One region of the Comamonas odontotermitis genome, then DNA from elsewhere that is predicted to be linked to it. Evidence: predicted binding sites of a transcription regulator. Region 1 holds the regulator's gene; each other region holds the start of a gene.
The links. Region 1 encodes FNR, which switches genes on or off when oxygen is low (the NO sensors DNR and NnrR bind a similar motif). Its sites were predicted from a motif close to TTGATNNNNATCAA; they were not measured.
Positions count from the first base shown of each region.

Region 2: the regulator FNR is predicted to act here: its motif matches at 2,389-2,402, upstream of clpB (ATP-dependent chaperone ClpB).
Region 3: the regulator FNR is predicted to act here: its motif matches at 2,048-2,061, upstream of LAD35_RS01165 (DUF3079 domain-containing protein).
Region 4: the regulator FNR is predicted to act here: its motif matches at 3,211-3,224, upstream of LAD35_RS13210 (OmpW/AlkL family protein).

Region 1 covers NZ_CP083451.1:3,365,574-3,370,784, forward strand. The annotation lists gene LAD35_RS15540 (sulfite exporter TauE/SafE family protein) at 293-1,108, shown strand; gene hemN (oxygen-independent coproporphyrinogen III oxidase) at 1,132-2,514, opposite strand; gene fnr (fumarate/nitrate reduction transcriptional regulator Fnr) at 2,667-3,389, shown strand; gene LAD35_RS15555 (universal stress protein) at 3,523-3,966, shown strand; gene LAD35_RS15560 (malonate--CoA ligase) at 4,151-5,211, opposite strand, start outside.
Region 2 covers NZ_CP083451.1:1,011,247-1,016,457, forward strand. The annotation lists gene LAD35_RS04715 (ABC transporter ATP-binding protein) at 1-355, shown strand, start outside; gene LAD35_RS04720 (ABC transporter ATP-binding protein) at 352-1,113, shown strand; gene LAD35_RS04725 (hypothetical protein) at 1,191-1,442, opposite strand; gene moaE (molybdopterin synthase catalytic subunit MoaE) at 1,672-2,130, shown strand; gene clpB (ATP-dependent chaperone ClpB) at 2,542-5,151, shown strand.
Region 3 covers NZ_CP083451.1:264,952-270,162, forward strand. The annotation lists gene narI (respiratory nitrate reductase subunit gamma) at 1-236, shown strand, start outside; gene LAD35_RS01155 (peptidylprolyl isomerase) at 233-1,126, shown strand; gene LAD35_RS01160 (carbonic anhydrase) at 1,127-1,792, shown strand; gene LAD35_RS01165 (DUF3079 domain-containing protein) at 1,771-1,995, opposite strand; gene LAD35_RS01170 (hemerythrin domain-containing protein) at 2,110-2,673, shown strand; gene LAD35_RS01175 (type IV pili methyl-accepting chemotaxis transducer N-terminal domain-containing protein) at 2,670-4,697, shown strand; gene LAD35_RS01180 (response regulator) at 4,694-5,211, shown strand, end outside.
Region 4 covers NZ_CP083451.1:2,844,749-2,849,959, forward strand. The annotation lists gene LAD35_RS13200 (YeiH family protein) at 1-618, shown strand, start outside; gene LAD35_RS13205 (O-acetylhomoserine aminocarboxypropyltransferase/cysteine synthase family protein) at 765-2,042, shown strand; gene LAD35_RS13210 (OmpW/AlkL family protein) at 2,451-3,062, opposite strand; gene LAD35_RS13215 (DUF808 domain-containing protein) at 3,301-4,302, opposite strand; gene LAD35_RS13220 (D-(-)-3-hydroxybutyrate oligomer hydrolase) at 4,753-5,211, opposite strand, start outside.

The DNA.
Region 1 (5,211 bases):
TGAACCAATGCTCTACGAGCACGGGCTTGGTACATCACCTATTGAGCGTGATCGTCTCGCGTCAGATGAACCCAACGATAGGTTGCCCTTGCCCACCTGAACCCCCGGTTCAGGATGACGGTCTGGTGGATCCGCTGCGAACACCTGTTTTCGGCCTGGCTGGCCTGATCCGAAGCAATGAGGCCAGCCACTTTCAACTTCTCCTCTCCGCCGCGGCGGGGTTTCAGGCCACCTGGTTCAGGTGGCCTTTTTACTGGGCGTACCACAACCGTCCAGGTGGATACTGGTGCCCATGACTGATCCCATCGTTCTGCTTCCGCTCTCGTGCGTGGGCTTGATCACCGGCTTTCTGGCGGGCCTGCTTGGCATCGGCGGGGGCATGGTGCTGGTGCCTTTCATGACCTACATCCTGGGCACCCAGGCCGTTGCCCCGGAACTGGCCATCAAGATGGCGATTGCCACGTCGATGGCAACCATCATGTTCACCTCCATCTCCAGCGTGCGCGCCCACCACCAGCGCGGCGCCGTGCGCTGGGACATCGCCCGGCGCCTTGCGCCCGGCATCGTGCTGGGCGGACTGGTCGCGAGCCTGGGCATCTTTTCGCTGCTCAAAGGCCAGTATCTGGGCCTGTTCTTCGGGCTGTTTGTCGGCTACTCGGCACTGCGCATGTTTCGCAAATCCCAAACCGCAGCCACGCGCACCATGCCGGGCACAGGTGGCCAACTGGCAGCCGGCGGCGTGATCGGTTGCCTCTCGGGGCTGGTTGGTGCAGGCGGGGCCTTCATCAGCGTGCCGTTCATGACCTGGTGCAATGTGCCCATCCACAACGCAGTGGCCACCAGCGCAGCGCTGGGCTTCCCGATCGCCGTGACCAATGTGCTGGGCTTCATGGTGGCGGGGCTGCATGTACAAGGCCTGCCGCCCCACTCGCTGGGTTATATCTGGCTGCCCGGCCTGCTTGCGGTATCCATATGCAGCGTGCTGACCGCGCCACTGGGCGCCAGGGCAGCGCACCGGCTGCCAGTGGCCCAGCTCAAGAAGATATTTGGCGGCATTCTGCTGTGCCTGGCGGTCTACATGCTCTACAAGAGCCTGAGGGCCTGGTAACGCGTTGAGCCTCAGGCAGGCTCCTAGATGATTTTCGAGAACCGGGCCCGCGTGCGATCCGCCTGCAGGTGCTTGTCAAACACCATGGCCACGCCACGCACAAAGTACCAGCCCAGCTCGGTCACGGACACGGCATCGCCAGTGATCTGAACCAGCCCCTGCTCCTGCATGCTGCGCAGTTGCTCCAGCTCGGCGGCAAAGTACTGGCGAAAATCGATCAGCCAGGCCTGCTCCACCGATTCGATCACCAGGCTGCCCTGGCACATCAGGCCCATGATCACAGAGCGGCGCAGCATGTCATCGCGCGAGAGTGCCAGGCCTCGCACCACAGGAATCTGCCCCTGGTCGATCAGGTCGTAGTACTCCTCCAGCGTCTTGGCATTCTGGCTGTAGGTAGCGCCGATCTTGCCAATGGCCGAGACACCCAGCGCCAGCAGATCGCAATCGGGCTGCGTGCTGTAGCCTTGAAAATTGCGGTGCAGGCGCCCTTGGCGCTTGGCCACGGCCAGTGCATCATCAGGCAGCGCGAAGTGGTCCATACCTACATAGACGTATCCGCCCGCCTGCAGGGCTTCCAGCGCCTGGGCCAGCATGGTCAGCTTGTCAACGGGCTTGGGAAGATCCTGCACGACAATGCGGCGTTGGGGCTTGAAACGTTCAGGCAGATGCGCATAGGCATACAGCGCAATACGATCGGGCCGCAGTTGGCTCACCAGTTCCATCGTGCGTGCAAAACTGACCGGCGTCTGGTGAGGCAGGCCGTAGATCAGGTCAATATTGATGGATTCAAAGCCAATCAACCGCGCCTGGGCCATCAGGGAAAAAACCTGCTCCGAGGGCTGCTCGCGGTGCACTGCCTTTTGCACTTGCGGGTCAAAATCCTGCACGCCGAAACTCAGGCGATTGAAGCCCAGTCGAAACAGGTGTGCGAGGCGCTCCCCGCTCACGGTCCGTGGATCGACCTCGATCGAGTATTCACCCCCCGGCTGCAGCTGGAACCGGCTTTTGAACATGTCCATCAGGCGTGAGAGCCCATCGTCGGAGAGGAAGGTGGGCGATCCGCCGCCGAGGTGCAGCTGGCTCACGGTCTGGCGGGCCGGGCAGTGGGCCAGTTGCAGATCCAGTTCACGCTCCAGATAATCCAGGTATTCGTCGGCGCGTTCGGGATGCTTGGTGATGATCTTGTTGCAGGCGCAGTAGTAGCACAGTGATTCGCAGAACGGAATGTGCACATACAGCGACAAGGGTGCCAGGCGGGTACCCAGCCCCGTTCGCCGCTGCTCCAGCGCCTGCTTGTAGCCATTCGCACCAAAGGCTTCAACAAATCGGTCTGCGGTAGGATACGAAGTGTAACGGGGGCCGGGTACATCAAACCGGCGCAACAAATCGGGGGTCAGGGAAATCATGGTCTCAATTCCGTACGGATGCCCCAATGTGCCGCAACCGGCCGGCCACGTCCTTGACTTACATCAAGAGTATTTTTTTGTCTGCGTAGACAATGGAAGCATTCAAGGAACCTCCGCCCCCGCGCGATCTTTTTGTGAACGGATATTGACTCATGACAGCCAACACAATCAAAGTGGTCTGCTCCAACTGCAACCTGCGAGAGCTGTGCATGCCCGTGGGTCTGTCGCCCGACCAGATGGATCGCATCGATGAGATCGTGGCCACGCGCCGCAGAATCAAGCGCGGGGGAGCGCTGTTTCGCAACGGCGAGGCGTTCACATCGCTGTACGCGATTCGCACCGGTTTTTTCAAGACCAGCGTGGCCACCGAAGATGGACGCGATCAGGTCACCGGTTTTCAGATGGCAGGCGAAATCATTGGCCTGGACGGCATCGTCAACGACCAGCATTCCTGTGATGCCATTGCGCTGGAAGATGCGGAAGTCTGCGTGATGCCCTATTCCAAGCTGGAAGAGCTGTCGCGCGAAGTGAATGCCTTGCAGCACCACGTTCACAAGGTGATGAGCCGCGAAATCGTGCGCGAGCACGGTGTGATGCTGCTGCTGGGCAGCATGCGCGCCGAGGAACGCCTGGCCGCATTCGTGCTCAATCTGGTGCAGCGCCTGCACGCGCGGGGCTTCTCGCAGTCCGAGCTGATACTGCGCATGACGCGGGAAGAAATCGGCAGCTATCTGGGCCTGAAGCTGGAGACCGTGAGCCGCACCTTCTCCAAGTTCGCGGAAGACGGCATCATCGAAGTCAAGCAGCGCCATGTACGCATCCTGGATACCGACAAGCTGCAGGCCCTGATTAACAGCCAGCAATGCACGGTCTGAGCGGGCCTGCCGTGCTCCCGGCAAACATATGCTGCCATTGTCTGCTCTGACACAGCGCAAGGCAGCCTTTGCGCCAATGGGTTAAGGTACAAACATGCAGCCGCCCCGGCTGCACCCTCGAAAGGAGCTGAAGATGTACAACCATATCCTGCTCGCCACCGATGGATCCGAGCTGTCCGAAAAAGCAGTGCAGCATGCGCTTGCTCTGGCCAAGCTGGGACAGACCCAGATCACTGTGGTCAATATCTCGCCCAACTACCCCCGCAGTTACTTTGAAGGCAGCGCGGTCATCGACCTCAAGGAGGTGGAACGTATCCAGCAAGGCTGGCTGGACGCTGCCCAGGTCGTGGTCGACAAGGTCGTTGCCCAGGGAACTGCAGTGGGCGTGCCGGTAAAGGGCATTGTTCTGCAATCCGATCTGGTGGCCGAATCGCTGCTCAAGACCGCGGAAAAGGAACACTGTGACCTGATCGTCATGGCCTCGCATGGCTATCGCGGCATCAAGCGCCTGCTGCTGGGCAGCGAGACCCAGCATGTGTTGACGCATGCCACGATTCCGGTGCTGGTACTGCGGTGAGTTTCTGGCAAATCCGGCCTGCAGCGCATGCGGGCCAAGGACAGCCACCTTGTTTTCAGTAGCAGAGCGAACGGCAGGTTTGAGTGCCCGCCGCTTATAAAAAGAGAAGGCTTTTGGCCTTCTCTTTTGCTTTACGGCCTCCAGCCCCCCTGGTTCATGGATTGGCTTGAAGGCGCCAAGAGCTTCAACCCTTGAACAGGTCCTGGTATTGCGCCCGCAGCAGATTCTTTTGCACCTTGCCCATGGTGTTGCGCGGCAACTCGTTCACCACAAAGCAGCGCTTGGGAATCTTGAAATTGGCCAGCTGTTTTTTCAGCGTCGCAATGATGCCTTCGGCATCTGCGGCCTGGCCTGGCTTGGCAATGACCACGGCAACCCCCACTTCGCCAAAGTCAGGGTGCGGTACGCCAACCAGGGCACTTTCGGCCACGCCGGGCAGTTCGTTGATGAAGCCTTCGATCTCTGCAGGGTAGACGTTGTAGCCGCCCGAGATGATCAAATCCTTGCTGCGGCCCACAATCGTCACGTAGCCGCGCGCGTCCACCTTGCCGACATCACCGGTCTTGAACCAGGCATCCTTCGTGAACTCTTCGGCGGTCTTCTCCGGCATGCGCCAATAGCCACTGAACACATTGGGGCCTTGTACCTGGATGTTGCCGATCTCGCCAGCCGGTAGCGGCTGACCATCATCGCCCTGCACGCGCACGCCCACACCCGGCAGTGGAAAGCCGACGGTGCCGCCCCGGCGCTCGTCCTGCCCGTCGTAGCGGCTGTCGGCACGGTAGGGGTTGGAGACAAGCATGATGGTTTCGCTCATGCCGTAGCGCTCCAGGATGGTGTGGCCGGTGCGCTCCTGCCATTCGCGGAAGGTCTCGATCAGGAGCGGCGCGGAGCCGGAAATGAAGAGGCGCATGTTCCGGGTGGCGGCCCTCGTGAGCGTGGGCTCGGCCAGCATGCGTACATACAGGGTGGGAACACCCATGAAGACGGTAGCGCGCTCCATCGCAGCGATCACGGCCTTGGGCTCGAACTTGGAGAACCAGATCATCTTGCTGCCATTGAGCAGAGCCGCATGGATGGCGACGAACAGGCCGTGCACATGGAAGATCGGCAGTGCATGGATCAGCACGTCACCCTCCTTCCAGCCCCAGTAGTCCTTCAGCATCACTGCATTGCTCAGCAGGTTGCCGTGGCTCAGCATGGCCCCCTTGCTGCGGCCGGTGGTGCCACTGGTGTACAGAATGG
Region 2 (5,211 bases), 2.1 Mb from region 1:
CGGCCCCAAGCTGCTGATTGCCGATGAGCCGACCAGCGCGCTGGATGTGCTGGTGGCCATGCAGACCCTGCGCGTGATGGACGAATTGATCGCCCGGCACAACACTGGCCTCATCCTGATCAGCCATGATCTGGAACTGGTCAGCCAGTTTTGTGACCGCGTGGTGGTGATGTACGCTGGCCAGGTGATGGATACCTGTGCGGCCGGTGACTTGAACCAGGCCACCCACCCCTATACACGCGCCCTGCTGGCCGCCAGCCCCCGCTTGCAGCAGGACCAGGCATGGTTGCCCACCATGCAGCGCGACCCGCGCTGGCGTGAGCCACAGGCCGCCATGACAGGAGGTCTGCAATGATCGATGTGAATGGTGTGAGCATCGGTTTTGAAACGCCCCAGGGCTTCAAGACCGTGGTGCACGGGGTGAGCCTGCAGGTGCCGCAGGGGCAGGCCTATGGGCTGGTGGGCGAATCGGGCTCGGGCAAATCCACCGTGTTGCGGGCGCTGTGCGGCATGACGCCGCTGTGTGGCGGTCAGATGCAGGTAGCCGGTCAGCCGGTTGCCAGGCACATGCCCAAGGCGCAGCGCCGTGCCGTGCAGATGGTGTTTCAGGACCCGTATGCGTCGCTGCACCCGCGCCTCACCGTAGACCAGAGCTTGCGTGAGCCGCTTTTGATTCATGGCTTGGATCGTGTGGCCGAGCGCGTGACCCAGGCGCTGGCCGATGTGGGGCTGGACGCCAGCTTTCGCTATCGCTATCCGCACCAGCTCTCGGGTGGGCAACGCCAGCGCGTGGCCATCGCCCGTGCCCTGGTGCTGGAGCCGCAGGTGCTGCTGCTCGACGAGCCGACCAGCGCGCTCGATGTATCGGTGCAGGCGGAGGTTCTGAACCTGCTCAAGAAGCTGCACCACGAGCGGGGCCTGACCATGCTGCTTGTCAGCCACAACCTGGCCGTCGTTGCATTCCTGTGCAGTCAGCTCTCGGTCATGCAGCATGGCCGGATCGTTGAAAGCCTTGGTACCGATGCAGTACGGGCCGGTGCCGTGCAGACCGACTACGCTCGCCAGCTGCTGACAGCCGCCGATGGCTACCGCCGCGTGCAAGAAGTGGCATAAGACGGTATGAGCATAAAAAATAGCTTCCGGCGCTACTCCATCAGGCGCAGGAAGCTATTGTTTTGATAGTTGTTGGGTTACGGTGTGAAACGCTTCTCGAAACGGGCCACATCCTCTTCGAGCTCAAACGTCACCACCTGGCCCATCTTCTGGTCGGTCTCGCGGCAGGCGGCATAGACGCTGGTCTTGCCCACCAGATCCATGGCCGGAATATCGATGATCGCGTAGGGGTAGGGAACGAACACGTGGTATTCGAACACGATGCGGTGCTCGTTGCGTGGGTTGGGGTAGAGCAGGTAGCCGTGGGCGCTCAAGGTTTTGCTGGGCATGGCATTTTGTCAAAAATACAGAATTGCTGTTAGTGTGCCGCAAGCGAGAAGGGCTGACGGGGCGGCGTGGTTTACACGGCATCCCACATGGCGGGCCCGTATGGATGGACTGATGCGCCATCAGCGCGGATATTTCTGCGTCCTTCCGGACGGAAATTTGGTTCAACGCGTTGATGAGCCATGCTACGCTTGGCCTATCCCAACCCCGCCAGTTGACCGATTTATCTCCATGTTCCACACCCATATCGCCGTCCAGACCGCTGACTTTGATGTGAGCGAGGAGCTGCGCCTGCTGCGCGCGGCAGATGCGCGCATTGGCGCGGTGTGCAGCTTTGTGGGCACGGTGCGTGATCGCAATGACGGCAGCAGCGTGGCCAGCATGGAGTTGGAGCACTACCCGGGCATGACAGAAAAGTCGATTGCCGAGATGGTGGAGGCAGCGCGCCAGCGTTTTGATATCTATGGTGCGCGCGTCATCCATCGCGTGGGTTTGTTGGCGCCGCAGGACCAGATCGTACTGGTGGCCGTGTCGAGCGCGCACCGGGGCGAGAGCTTTACGGCCTGCGAATTCCTGATGGATTACCTCAAGACGCAGGCACCCTTTTGGAAGAAGGAAGACACCCCCGGCGGCGCGCGCTGGGTGGACGCGCGCGTGGCCGACGACGCAGCGATGGCTCGCTGGAACTGAATCTTGGTCTGCAAGGGCCTTGGCGCCGTAACGCCTTCTTGCTGACAGTTGTTGCGGAATTTCATGAAAATGGCTGTTGGCGCCTAGCTGGTGAGCGCAAAAAGCTATTTTTTATATAGCAATAGAGGTTGCGGCTTTTATCAATCCGCATGCGGCTGCTGAATATGGTGGACAAGCCACGAATGCGACGCATCTGCTGCATGGGCACGTTGCTTTTAAAACCATAGCTACCGGCGCTTTTCCGTTGTGCACTATTGGCTGATTTGAATGAAAAACACTGTGGGATTCGTCCTGCAGACCGGATGGCGCGCGCCTGATATACCCGTATCAGGCTGCCTGCAGCTCCTTGAAAAACCGGCAGGCGACGCAAAATATTCTGCAGTTCAATTTTCCAGACGGAATATTCATTTCATGCGAATCGATAAATTAACCACCAAGTTCCAAGAGGCACTGTCCGACGCCCAATCGCTGGCGCTTGGCAACGACAACGCCTATATCGAACCCATCCACGTACTTACTGCCATGCTGCGCCAGCCAGATGGCCCCAAGTCGCTCCTGGCACGCTCCGGCGCCAACGTGGCGGCGATGACGACCGCAGCCGAGAATGCCATCAAGCGCCTGCCGCAGGTGCAGGGGCAGGACCAGGTCACGGTGGGTCCCGAGTTGCAGCGCGTGCTGCAGGCGACCGAGAAGGAGGCCATCAAGCGTGGCGACCAGTTCTATGCCAGCGAACTGTTCCTGCTGGCCTTGACCGATGACAAGGGTGAGGCGGGCCGGATCGTTCGTGAAGCGGGGTTGACCCGCAAGGCGTTGGAAGCGGCGATTGACGCCGTGCGCGGAGGACAGAGTATGGACAGCGCAGACGGCGAAAGCCAGCGGGAAGCCCTGAAGAAATACACGCTTGACCTGACCGAGCGCGCCAGAAGCGGCAAGCTCGACCCGGTGATCGGCCGCGATGACGAGATTCGCCGCACCATCCAGGTGCTGCAGCGGCGCAGCAAGAACAACCCGGTGCTCATCGGCGAGCCCGGCGTAGGCAAAACGGCCATTGTCGAAGGTCTGGCCCAGCGCATCGTAGCGGGAGAAGTGCCCGATACCTTGCGCGACAAGAAAGTGCTGGTGCTGGACATGGCAGGCCTGCTGGCCGGTGCCAAGTACCGGGGCGATTTTGAAGAGCGTCTGAAATCGGTGCTCAAGGAAGTGGCGCAAGAAGAAGGGCGCATCATCCTGTTCATCGACGAAATCCATACCATGGTGGGCGCGGGCAAGGCCGATGGCGCCATGGACGCGGGCAATATGCTCAAACCGGCGCTCTCGCGCGGCGAGCTCCATTGCATCGGCGCTACTACGCTCGATGAATACCGCAAGTACATCGAAAAGGATGCCGCGCTGGAGAGGCGCTTCCAGAAAGTGCTGGTCAACGAGCCTTCGGTGGAAGACACCATTGCCATTTTGCGCGGCCTGCAGGAAAAGTACGAAGCCCATCACGGCGTGGATATCACCGACCCGGCCATCGTCGCTGCAGCCGAGCTGTCGGCGCGCTACATCACCGACCGTTTTCTGCCCGACAAGGCGATTGACCTGATCGACGAGGCCGCTGCCAAGATCAAGATCGAGATCGACTCCAAGCCTGAGGTGATGGACAAGCTCGAACGCCGCATGATCCAGCTCAAGATCGAGCGCGAGGCGATGAAGAAGGAGACCGACGAGGCTTCGCAGAAACGCCTGGCGCTGATCGAGGAAGACCTGTCCAAGATCGAGCGCGAGTACGCCGACATGGAGGAAATCTGGAAGGCCGAGAAGGCCGATGCCATGGGCAGCGAGCAGATCCGCAAGGAGATTGACCAGATCAAGTTCCAGATCCAGGAAGCCACGCGCAAAGGCGATTTCAACCAGGTGGCTGAGCTGCAGTACGGCAAGCTGCCCAGCCTGGAAAAGCAGCTGGCCGATGTGCAGAAGGACGAAAAGGGCGAACAGGCCAAGGACAAGGGCCACAAGCTGCTGCGCACCCAGGTGGGTGCCGAGGAAATCGCTGAAGTGGTGAGCCGCGCGACTGGCATCCCGGTTGCCAAGATGATGCAGGGCGAAAAGGACAAGCTTCTGCACATGGAAGCCAAGCTGCACGAGCGTGTGGTGGGCCAGGACGAGGCGATCAATGCCGTCTCCAACGCCATCCGCCGTTCTCGCTCCGGCTTGTCCGACCCGAACCGGCCTACCGGATCGTTCCTGTTCCTGGGCCCGACCGGCGTGGGCAAGACCGAGCTGTGCAAGGCCTTGGCGGGCTTCCTGTTCGACAGCGAAGACCACCTGATCCGTGTCGACATGAGCGAGTTCATGGAAAAGCACTCGGTATCGCGCCTGATCGGAGCGCCCCCAGGCTATGTGGGCTATGACGAAGGCGGCTATCTGACCGAGGCTGTGCGTCGCAAGCCCTATAGCGTCATCCTGCTGGACGAGGTGGAGAAGGCCCACCCCGATGTCTTCAACATCCTGCTGCAGGTGCTGGACGACGGACGCCTGACCGATGGCCAGGGCCGGACCGTGGACTTCAAGAACACGGTGATCGTGATGACCAGCAACATCGGCTCCCAGCTCATCCAGGCGATGGTCGGGCAACCGTATGAAGATGTAAAAGACGCGGTGTGGGGGGAACTCAAGAACCATTTCCGCCCCGAATTCCTCAACCGTATCGACGAGACGGTGGTGTTCCACGGCCTGGATGCCAAGAACATTGAATCGATTGCCCGTATCCAGCTCAAGCAACTGGAGGCGCGCCTGGCCAAGATGGATCTGCACCTGCAGGTGTCGGATGCAGCCATGGCCGAGCTGGCCAAGGTGGGCTTCGATCCGGTGTTTGGCGCCCGTCCTCTCAAGCGCGCCATTCAGCAGCGCATTGAGAACCCGCTGTCGAGGTTGTTGCTGGAAGGCAAGTATCCGCCCAAGAGCACCATTCCCGTGTCGGTCGATCCAGTACAGGCGCCGGGCGAGTTCCATTTCGGCAAGTCGGTGGAGCAGGCCTGATGCCGGGGGCTGGGCACCTGCCCAGTACCCATGCTGAGCCCACAAGCATTGCAGTGCGCT
Region 3 (5,211 bases), 1.3 Mb from region 1:
ACTGGGCGCAGCGCATCGTCACCTTCCGCCCCGACGCTGCAGGTCTGGTGGCGCTGGACTGGCCGTTCAAGGTGCACATGGTGCTGGGCATGACCATCTTCCTGCTGTTCCCCTTCAGCCGTCTGGTGCATGTATGGAGCGGTCTGGCTTCGGTGGCCTACCTGGCGCGCCCCTACCAATTGGTGCGCTCGCGCCGATTGAACCTGCCAGAAAACCGTGAAGGAGGCCGGTCATGAGCGACCACCTGCACGTTGGCGCAGGTGGCTGCGGCAGCCACGCCTGCACTTGTCAGGAGAGTGAGACAACCGGCATGCCGCGTATCGAGGCGCCGTTGGATGCTCCGCGCTCCACCTTTCCTGTTCCGCAGGTGAACGGCATTGCCTTGTGCGACACAAATGAGCTGCTGGATGCGATGGAACTGCGCCAGCGTGCCTGCACTGAGTTGCTGCGCCAGGCTGCGATGGAGCAAGGGCTCTTGGCGGCTGATGACCCAGTGCCCAGCGCCGGCGCGATCAGCGAAGCAGCGGGAGATGCCATTGAGCACCTGCTGGACAGGGAACTCCACTTGCCAGAACCCGGCGACGAGGCGGGTCGCCGCCACTATCAGGCGCATGCGGCGCGCTATGCCTGTGGAGCGCGGGTATTGGCGCGCCACGTGCTTTTTGCCGTGACGCCCGGGGTGGATGTGAATGCACTGCGTCAGCGCGCCGAAGCCTGCCTGCTTGATGTGCGCAGCGCCACGCCGGAAGAACAGGCTGCGGGCGACCGCTTTGCTGCCGCCGCACGGGCCAGCAGCAATTGCCCCAGCGGAGCGGATGGCGGAAAGCTGGGATGGTTAAGCGCCGAGGACTGTGCGCCCGAGTTCGGCCGAGAGTTGTTCGGCCACTCAGAGATTGGTGTGCTGCCGCGCCTGGTGCACAGCCGCTTCGGCCTGCATGTTGTTGAAGTGCTGGAGCGCGAGAGTGGCACCGTTCCCCCTTACGAGCAGGTGCGCGCTGCGGTACTGCAACAACTGCACCAGCAAAGCTATGCAACAGCCCTGTCGCAGTATTTGCGTTTGCTGGCCGGGCGTGCACGCGTGGTTGGTGTGGATCTGGATGCTGTGCAGACGCCGCTGGTGCAGTGAATGCCAGACGACGACCTGCTCCAGCGCCTGCGCCGCTTCCGCGACCATGCCTTTCCGCTGCATGAAGAGCAGTTTCGTGTGTTGGTGGACCATGGCCAGCATCCCGCTACGCTGTTCATCGGTTGCAGCGACTCGCGGTTGGTGCCGTACATGCTGACCGGCACCGGGCCGGGAGAATTGTTTCTGGTGCGCAATGTGGGGGCCTTCGTGCCTCCCTATGACGGGAGCTGGGGCTACCACGGGACTTCGGCTGCCATCGAGTTTGCAGTCCTGAATCTGCAGGTGCGTCGCATCATCGTCTGTGGCCACAGCCATTGCGGCGGTATTCGTGCGCTGTATGGCGGCGTGCCGGATGCGGCACGCAATCTGGCAGCCTGGCTGGAGCTGGGCCGTGAAGCGGCACTGCCGGTGGCGGAGCCGGGAGCCGATGTGCTGCGCCGTACGGAGCAGCGGGCCGTGGTTCTGCAGCTGGAGCGGCTGATGGATTACCCCATGGTGCGCGAACAGGTCGAGGCAGGCACGCTCAGCCTGCATGGATGGCACTACGTGATCGAAGACGGCGAAGTGCATGTTTTCGATGTGGCAAGCGATAGCTTCATTGCCGCTGCCGAGGCGAGCCATGCGGGAACCGGGCCTTACGAGCCCTATGCAGAGTCTCCGGCTTGATGCGGAGGAGGCTCTGGCTTGGTCTTCTCCTCCTTAAGCTCCAACGCATTCCATTGCGACCAGTTAGGTCCAAAAAGCTCAGCGGGGTGTTGCGACCGCTCCGACCCATTGCCACAGGCCATGTCGGATGCAGCACAGTAACGGTCGCAGCCCCAGCAGGTGCGCTCAGGATGTGCAGGGTTGTTCGGAAAGCGTTTGGCCATGAATGCGAGGGGGAGGACAATTCCACTATGTGCGACAACTTGACACAAGAAATTGACATAAATCATTAACAGCGCGCACCATGCGGTGACGCCATCGACCGGCAGCGACAATTCATGGCTGTGACCCTGCAATTGCACACCCTCCCTTCAGCAGGCTTCGACGAGCCGTTTGGCATGCTGCATGCTTGCCACGGCCGGGTGGAGCGCACGTTGGCGCTGCTTTCCCGTTTGGGCGAGTACCTCGCCGCGCAGGGGGGCGGGGTGCCCGATGAGCAGGCTCGCGATGCAGCCGCCGATGTACAACGCTATTTCGACCTGGCCGCGCCATTGCACCACCAGGATGAAGAGTTGCATGTGTTCCCGGTGCTGCGCGCATCGGGGGCGAAGGCGCTGGCCGATGCCCTGCAAGCCGAGCATGAAAGGATGGAGACTTTGTGGCAGCCTATTCGGGCGGATTTGCAGGCCGTGCACGCTGGAAACGCTCTGAGCAGTGAGGAAATGGCCGAGGCGCGCGTTCGCTGGGCTGATTTTGCGGCTTTGTATGCACGTCACATCGCGGCGGAAGAGGAACTGGCCTATCCTCAGGCCCAAACGTGCCTTGGTTTGCATGAACAGTTCGCCATGGGCAGAGACATGGCGCAGCGCCGCGGCGTTCGCTATCCGGATTCCACGACATGAATCCGCCCACTGAAGCTGCCCAAAGTGGATCGCGCCGCGATGCACAGCAAGGAGGTGATCGCATGAATCAGGAGGGCGCGGAGGCATCGGGCCGCCCGCTGGCCGTCAAGATTGGCGCCATTGGCTGCGCGTTGCTGTTGATGGCACTCATTGCCATCGGACTGACGCTGCGGCTTACCTGGTCACTTGAAGGAGGGGCTGCCGCGATCAACGAAGCTGGGCGCATGCGCATGCAGACCTGGCGGTTGGCGCAGGCTTTGCCTGGTGCCGATTCACAGCGGGTTGCCTTGCTGATGGGGCAGTTTGACGCGAGCCTGGCTTTGTTGCAGCGAGGCGATGCCACCCGTCCGCTGTCTGTGCCGCGCAATGAGGATTCTCGCGCGGCATTGAAGGTTGTACAGCAAAGCTGGCAGGAGCTTCGCAAGGAGTGGCAGCAGCCGCTTGCGGACGGCAATGCAGCACAGAATACTGTCATTGCGCGGCAGGCCGAGGACTTCGTTGGTGGCGTTGATCGCCTGGTGGGCACCATTGAGCAGCAACTTGCGCGCTGGACCACCCTGCTCAACGTAGCGCAGTTTGTAATGATGGCATTGGCCATCGCTGCGGCACTGGCGCTCATGTATTCTGCGCAACTGCTGGTGTTCGGTCCGCTTTCACGGCTGCAGGCCGCGTTGGCAAGCGTCGAGGCGGGCGATTTGTCGGCCCGGGTGGCTAGCGAAGGTGGCGATGAATTCGGTGCCGTGGCCCGGGGCTTCAACCGCATGGCAGTGCGGCTGCAGGATTTGTACTCCAGCCTGGAGCGCCGTGTGCAGCAGAAGACCGAACATTTGCAGACCGAGCGCGCACGGTTGGCGGCCCTGTACGAAGGCGCGGCTCTGGTCGCCCAGGCTGATTCATTGCAGGCGCTGGCCCAGGGCTTTGCAGCCCAGACGCGCAAGATCGTGCAAGCCGATGCCGTGGCAGTGCGCTGGTCGGATGAAGACAATCGTCGCTATGTGCTGCTCGCCTCGGAGGGATTGCCCGACGAAATGGTCGATGCCGAACACTGTGTCCCCACGGGAGACTGTTTCTGTGGCCAACCCAAGGCCCAGGCGGAGACGCAACTGGTGGTGCTGCAGGACTGGCGCGGAGGCGCTTCCTCGCGGGCAGGCCGGGTGGATGCCGGACAGTGCAGCCGGGCTGGATTTGCCTATGTGCTGAGTGTCCCCGTGCGGCTGCATGAACGCATGGTCGGCGAGGTTGACCTGTTCTTCCGCCATCCAACCGAGCTCGGTGCTGACGACCAGGCACTGCTGGATGCATTGGCAAGCCACCTGGCGGGTGGCATGGAGGGGTTGCGCGCCGATGCGCTTCAGCGAGAGGCTGCAGTTGCGGATGAGCGCGGTCTATTGGCGCGCGAGCTGCATGATTCCATTGCGCAGAGCCTGGCATTTCTGAAGATTCAGGCAGCATTGCTGCGCGACGAAATCGCTCGGGAGCCGCCGGATGGCGACCGTGTGCAAGCAACCTTGGCGGAATTGGATGCGGGCATACGCGAAAGCCTGTCTGATGTGCGCGAGTTGCTGGTGCATTTCCGTACCCGAACCAACGCAGAGGATATTGGACCCGCGCTGCGTACCACGTTGACCAAGTTCGAGCACCAGACGGGCCTGCCCGCACATCTGAGTATCGAGGGCGAAGGCATGGCGCTGCCGCCTGATGTGCAGGTGCAGGTGCTGCACGTGGTGCAGGAAGCGTTGTCCAATGTGCGCAAGCATGCGCAGGCACATGCCGTATGGGTAGATGTACAACAGGCGCCGCAGTGGGTGGTGGAAGTGCGCGACGATGGCCGAGGTATGGAGAATGCGTCGCCTGCGCTGGACGAGACGCATGTCGGCCTGCGCATCATGCGCGAGCGTGCTGCAAGCATCGGCGCAACACTGGAGATCACCTCCGTAGTGGGGGCGGGCACCTGCGTGGCGCTGACCTTGCCGCGCCTACTGCCCACAACCGAAACATTTGAAGCGGAAAGGAGCCTGCCATGAGCGCGGAGCAAACCCAGCGCACCCCGATTCGGTTGCTGGTGGTCGATGACCATCCGCTTTTCCGGCGAGGCGTCACAGCGCTTTTGGCGACCCAGCCGCAGCTGCAGGTGGTGGGCGAAGCTGCAGATGCTGGAGAGGCGCTGCGCCGTGCAGAGCAATTGCAGCCCGATGTGGTGCTGCTGGACCACCACATGCCCGGTGTCAGCGGCGTGGATCTGCTGCCCGGTTTGCGAGAGGCTGCACCATCGGCGCGGGTGCTGATGCTTACCGTCAGTGAGGATGCAGACACGCTGGCGCTGGCATTGCAGCGTGGAGCGCATGGCTACCTGCTCAAAACGGCGGACAGTGAGGTGCTGGTTGCGGCCATTGAGCGCGCGCTGCGCGGCCAATCCACGGTGAGCATGGAAATGACGGACAAGCTTGTGAGCGCATTGCAAGCCCAGCAGCCGCGGATGCCTGCACCGTCTGTGCCACCCGTTGTTGTCGGGCCGGTTGATCCGCTCGAGCAGTTGTC
Region 4 (5,211 bases), 520 kb from region 1:
GACGATGTGGCGGTTGCCGTTGCCACCGTGGTGGTGTTCGGCACCATTGGCACCTTTCTCTACCCTGCCTTTTACCAATGGAACCTGACGGCGCAATGGTTGCCATTGCCTGAATCCACCTATGGTCTGTGGGTAGGCTCTACGGTACACGAGGTTGCGCAGGTGGTGGCTGCAGGCGAAGCCATCAGCAGCAGCGCTGCGGACATGGCCGTGGTGGCCAAGATGGTACGGGTGATGATGCTGGCACCGTTTCTCATCATCCTGTCAGCCTGGCTGGCCCGGCACGAGTCGGTAGCGCCAGCAGCACCAGGCAAACCCAGCATCGGCAGCACTGCAGATACCGAGAAAAAACCATTGCTGGCGCGCATCACCATTCCCTGGTTTGCTCTGGGATTCATAGCGGTTGCAGGAATCCATTCGCTGGGCATCATCCCACAGGCGGCGCTCACCGCAGGTGTCCAGCTGGACAACGTTCTGCTCACCATGGCCATGGCGGCTCTGGGGCTCACCACCCATGTGCGCGCCGTCAAGGCGGCGGGTGTCAAGCCGCTGCTGCTGGCCCTCATCCTGTTTGTCTGGCTGGTGGGCGCAGGCCTGGCACTCAACAGCTGGCTGTAGCACGCATGCTTCATGCAGCCATGGCATCGCTCCACACATACATGGAACCAATGGCTTCATAAGCAAATGCGAACAATGTATTTGCCCGCCTGGGCAAAGCTGTTACAACCATTGCTTTTGCCAAAACGATTCTGGAGCCACCCGCCATGCGCATTGAAACCCTTGCCGTCCACGCCGGCTATTCGCCCGATCCCACGACCAAGGCTGTGGCCGTGCCCATTTACCAGACGGTAGCCTACGCGTTCGACAGTGCCCAGCATGGCGCCGACCTGTTCGACCTGAAGGTTCCAGGCAATATCTACACCCGCATCATGAATCCGACCACCGACGTGCTGGAAAAGCGCGTGGCGGCCTTGGAAGGCGGCATTGCCGCACTGGCCGTGGCATCGGGCATGGCGGCCATCACCGCCGCCATCCAGACGCTGGCCGAGGCGGGCGACAACATCATCAGCGCCAGCACGCTCTATGGCGGCACCTACAACCTGTTCGCACACACGTTCCCGCAGCAGGGCATTGAAGTGCGCTTTGCCGACCCGCGCGATCCCGCCAGCTTTGACAAGTTGATCGACGACAAGACCAAAGCCGTCTTCATCGAATCCATCGGCAACCCGCTGGGCAATGTGACCGATATTCGCGCTCTGGCCGATGTGGCCCACAAGCATGGCGTACCACTGATCGTGGACAACACCGTACCCTCCCCCTATCTGTTGCGGCCATTTGAATTTGGCGCCGACATCGTCGTGCACTCGCTCACCAAGTACCTGGGCGGCCATGGCACCAGCGTGGGTGGCGCCATCGTGGACAGCGGCAAGTTCCCCTGGGCAGAGCACAAGGCTCGCTTCAAGCGCCTGAACGAGCCAGACGTGAGCTACCACGGCGTGGTCTATACCGAGGCCCTGGGCCCTGCGGCCTTCATCGGTCGCGCCCGCGTGGTGCCGCTGCGCAATATGGGGGCAGCCATCTCGCCGCAGAATGCCTTCCAGATCCTGCAGGGCATCGAAACCCTGGCACTGCGCATGGACCGCATCTGCGAGAACACCCAGAAAATTGCCGAGGCCCTGCAAAACCATCCCAAGGTGGAATGGGTGCGCTACGCAGGCCTGAAAGACCATCCGGACCACGCCATCGTGCAGAAGCAATCGGGTGGCCGCGCCTCGGGCATTCTGTCATTCAGCCTCAAGGGCGATGAGGGACGAGCCGCCGGTGCGCGCTTTCTCGATGCGCTGCAACTGTTCACCCGCCTCGTGAACATCGGCGATGCCAAATCGCTGGCCACGCACCCCGCATCTACGACCCACCGACAGCTTGACGCGGCTGAACTGGCCAAGGCTGGCGTGACCGAAGGTATGGTGCGCCTGTCAGTCGGCATCGAACATATCGACGACCTGCTGGCTGATCTGCAGCAGGCGCTCGCCCAAGTTTAAGAACGTGTTTACGATCTCCTCGCGCCGCGACAGCGGCTTTGCGGGAGTGGATGCTAGGCGCAGTGCGCAGCCAATAGCCAGCTATTGGCAAGCGCTGCAACGACGCAGACCGTCCCTAGCCGGGCGCCCCTGACCGGGCGCCCCCAAACCCACTGTCCCTACGGGTTGGAGTGAAATCGGGCGATTTCTGTGCGCTGGCCCTTGCTTGCACCCCGGTGCAAGCTGCGGCCCATCGCTCCGAACTCATCCCGATTGCACTCCAACGCGGCTGCGTAGAGATCGTAAACACGTTCTAAGACTCAAGGAAACCTGTAGCGCCCAACTGCAGAGCGCATTCAGCTACATTTTCCATAGTAAAAAGGCATGCCAATGATGGCATGCCTTTTTGCATGGAAATAAAGGTGATGGTCAGAAGCGATAGCCTACGCCCACACCCACGAGCCAGGGATCCACCTTGAACGAGCCAACCTTTTTGCCAGTCGAGCTGACATCGGTCTTGATGTAGACCTTTTTCACATCAAAGTTGATCGACCAGTTCTTGTCGAGCATGTAGTCAAAGCCCACCTGCATGGCAGGGCCAAAACTGTTCTTCTTGATCGACGGATCGAGCGCCGCCTGTACGGCGGGGTCAAAGCGCACATTCGAAAAGCGCGTGTAGTTGATACCCGCGCCCACATAAGGCTTGAACGCGCCCATGCCGGTGAAGTGATACTGCGCCAGCAGTGTAGGAGGCAGGTGCTTGAGCGAACCGATCTTTGCGCCGTTGGAGCGCAGATCATGCTTCTGTGGGTATGTCAGCACCAGCTCTGCTGCGATATTGGGAGTGAAGAAGTAAGACACATCCAACTCAGGAATGGTCTTGTCATTGATCGACAGGCCAAGCCCGGTGGAGTCCTTGTTGGCGCTGTCCAGATTGACGGCACGCACGCGCACCATCCAGGGCCCTTCAGCCTGCTGCGCCATGGCCGTGCCGGCCGTCAGCGCACAAACAGCCAACGCTGCCATCATTGCTTTCTTCATCATCATTGCCTTCGCTGCGACTTCTGTCGCATAGATTGAGAATTGACTGAAAGCCCCGTGCACCGGCAGCACCCCGGAGAAAAAGTCCGCTGCCGAAATGGGGCGTTTCCATGGCAATAGATGATCACCAATTCTCGCATTGGCTGCTTTGACACAGATCAGGCCTCATGCCCGGCACCATCAAAAACGGCCGGGAATCCCCGGCCGTATCATCGTGAACCCAGGGTTCGCGCTCGCGTCAGTGACCGCGCAGCTTGTGCCACCCCTCCATGCACAGCACCACCACGCCGCCAATGATGGCGCCAACCACCATATGCACCAAGGTAGGACCGACAACTGCGGCGACCCCACCCAATGGTTCGATGCTGTCCTTGATCCAGTGCTCGATCGGGCCGATACCATGCACCAGCAGGCTGCCACCCACCATGAACATGGCAGCCGTGCCGACAATGGACAGCCCGCGCATCAGCCACGGCGTGAACGCGATCATGCCGCGGCCAAAGGCCTGCGCTGCAGCGCTCTTCTTGGCCATCAGCCAGCTACCCACATCGTCCATCCGCACGATGCCGGCCACCAGGCCATAGACAAACACGGTGATGGCAATCGCCACGGTGACCAATACGGCAGCCTGCTCCCAGATGGGTTTGGTCGACACCGTGCCCAATGCGATGGCCATGATCTCTGCAGACAGAATGAAGTCAGTGCGGACCGCGCCCTTGACCTTCTGCTTCTCATACTCCTGCGGGTCCATCTGCTTTTCGTGCGCAGCACGCACGGACGAAGGTGCAACACCGGTCTTCTGCGCCTCGGCAGAATCGGCCAGCACCGTCTTCACATCGTGTTTTTTCTGCTTGTGGAAGATGTCCAGAATTTTCTCGACACCTTCAAAACACAGGAAAGCCCCACCGACCATCAAGAGCGGTGTGATCAGCCATGGCGCAAAGGCACTGATCAGCAATGCTGCCGGTACCAGAATGGCCTTGTTCCACAGGGAGCCCTTGGCTACGGCCCACACCACGGGCAGTTCGCGGTTTGCCTTGACGCCGGTCACCTGCTCGGCATTGAGCGCCAGATCGTCCCCCAACACACCCGCCGTTTTTTGCACGGCTACTTTGGTCTGCGTGGCCACGTCATCGAGGATGGCCGTGCTCTTGCCCGCTGACGTTTTCGTCATCAGGGCGACATCGTCCAGCAGCGTGGCGATATCGTCCAGCAGCATCAATAGTCCAGCACCAGCCATTCAAGACTCCGTGTATGAAAAGGTGGCAAATCATAGCCATTTCGGCCATCGCTGCATTCACAAATCCCGCAGCTCTGTACGTTTTGTTGAACACTATTCACAAAACTTTATACAAGCCCCGTCAACCAACACGCCTGCCCACCCGTTGAACACCCATCTCCACCAATCAGGTGAAAGGAAGTGAAATGAATACCGTGTTTGCTGTATGGCCTGAAGACGAACGTGACCGCAAGCGTGCTCCTGCCCGTTTCTGATTTTTCTATGTGTGTTGCTGGCAGGTGAGAATTCGTCTTAGAGCCATTTAGCTCCGATCTACCGCGAAGCCATCACACTTTCAAAAAACTAGTCCCGCAGCGCAAGCTGGCGGGACTTTGTTTTTGGCGTCCGATCTCTACAGACTGGAGGAGCAGAAGCCTTTGCGCTTCACCGTAGTCCAGTCGAGACGCCGGTTCAGTTCGGCAAGGTCACCATGGGGATCGATCCCGTCACTGTGATCGTGTCCCCTGCCCCCGGCGTGGCCTTGAGAGGCGGTACATTGCTTGCAGCAATCGGATTGGCTGCACCAGGTGTACCGCCTCGCGGCGTGGTACGCACCACCTGGCTGGCAGGCAAAGCGGTACCCTTGGTCACGTTGGCCCACACGGCATCCATGGCCTGGTTGAAGTAGGTATGCAGTGGCACAAACCGCGTATCAAACCCCGCAAACGGCAGGAAGGCATCAAAGTGCTGGGCATTCGTCACTTCGATGTAGCGCAGCTTGCTCTGCGCCCCTTCGACACCACCGTTCAACGCTGTGTAGGCGCGCGCATTCACATTCACCGGAATCAGCGCATCGCTGCGCCCTGCCACGATGATGGTGGGCTTGCCGCGCAAATTGCCGGTCACTTTCACTTCCTGCATGCCTGCACG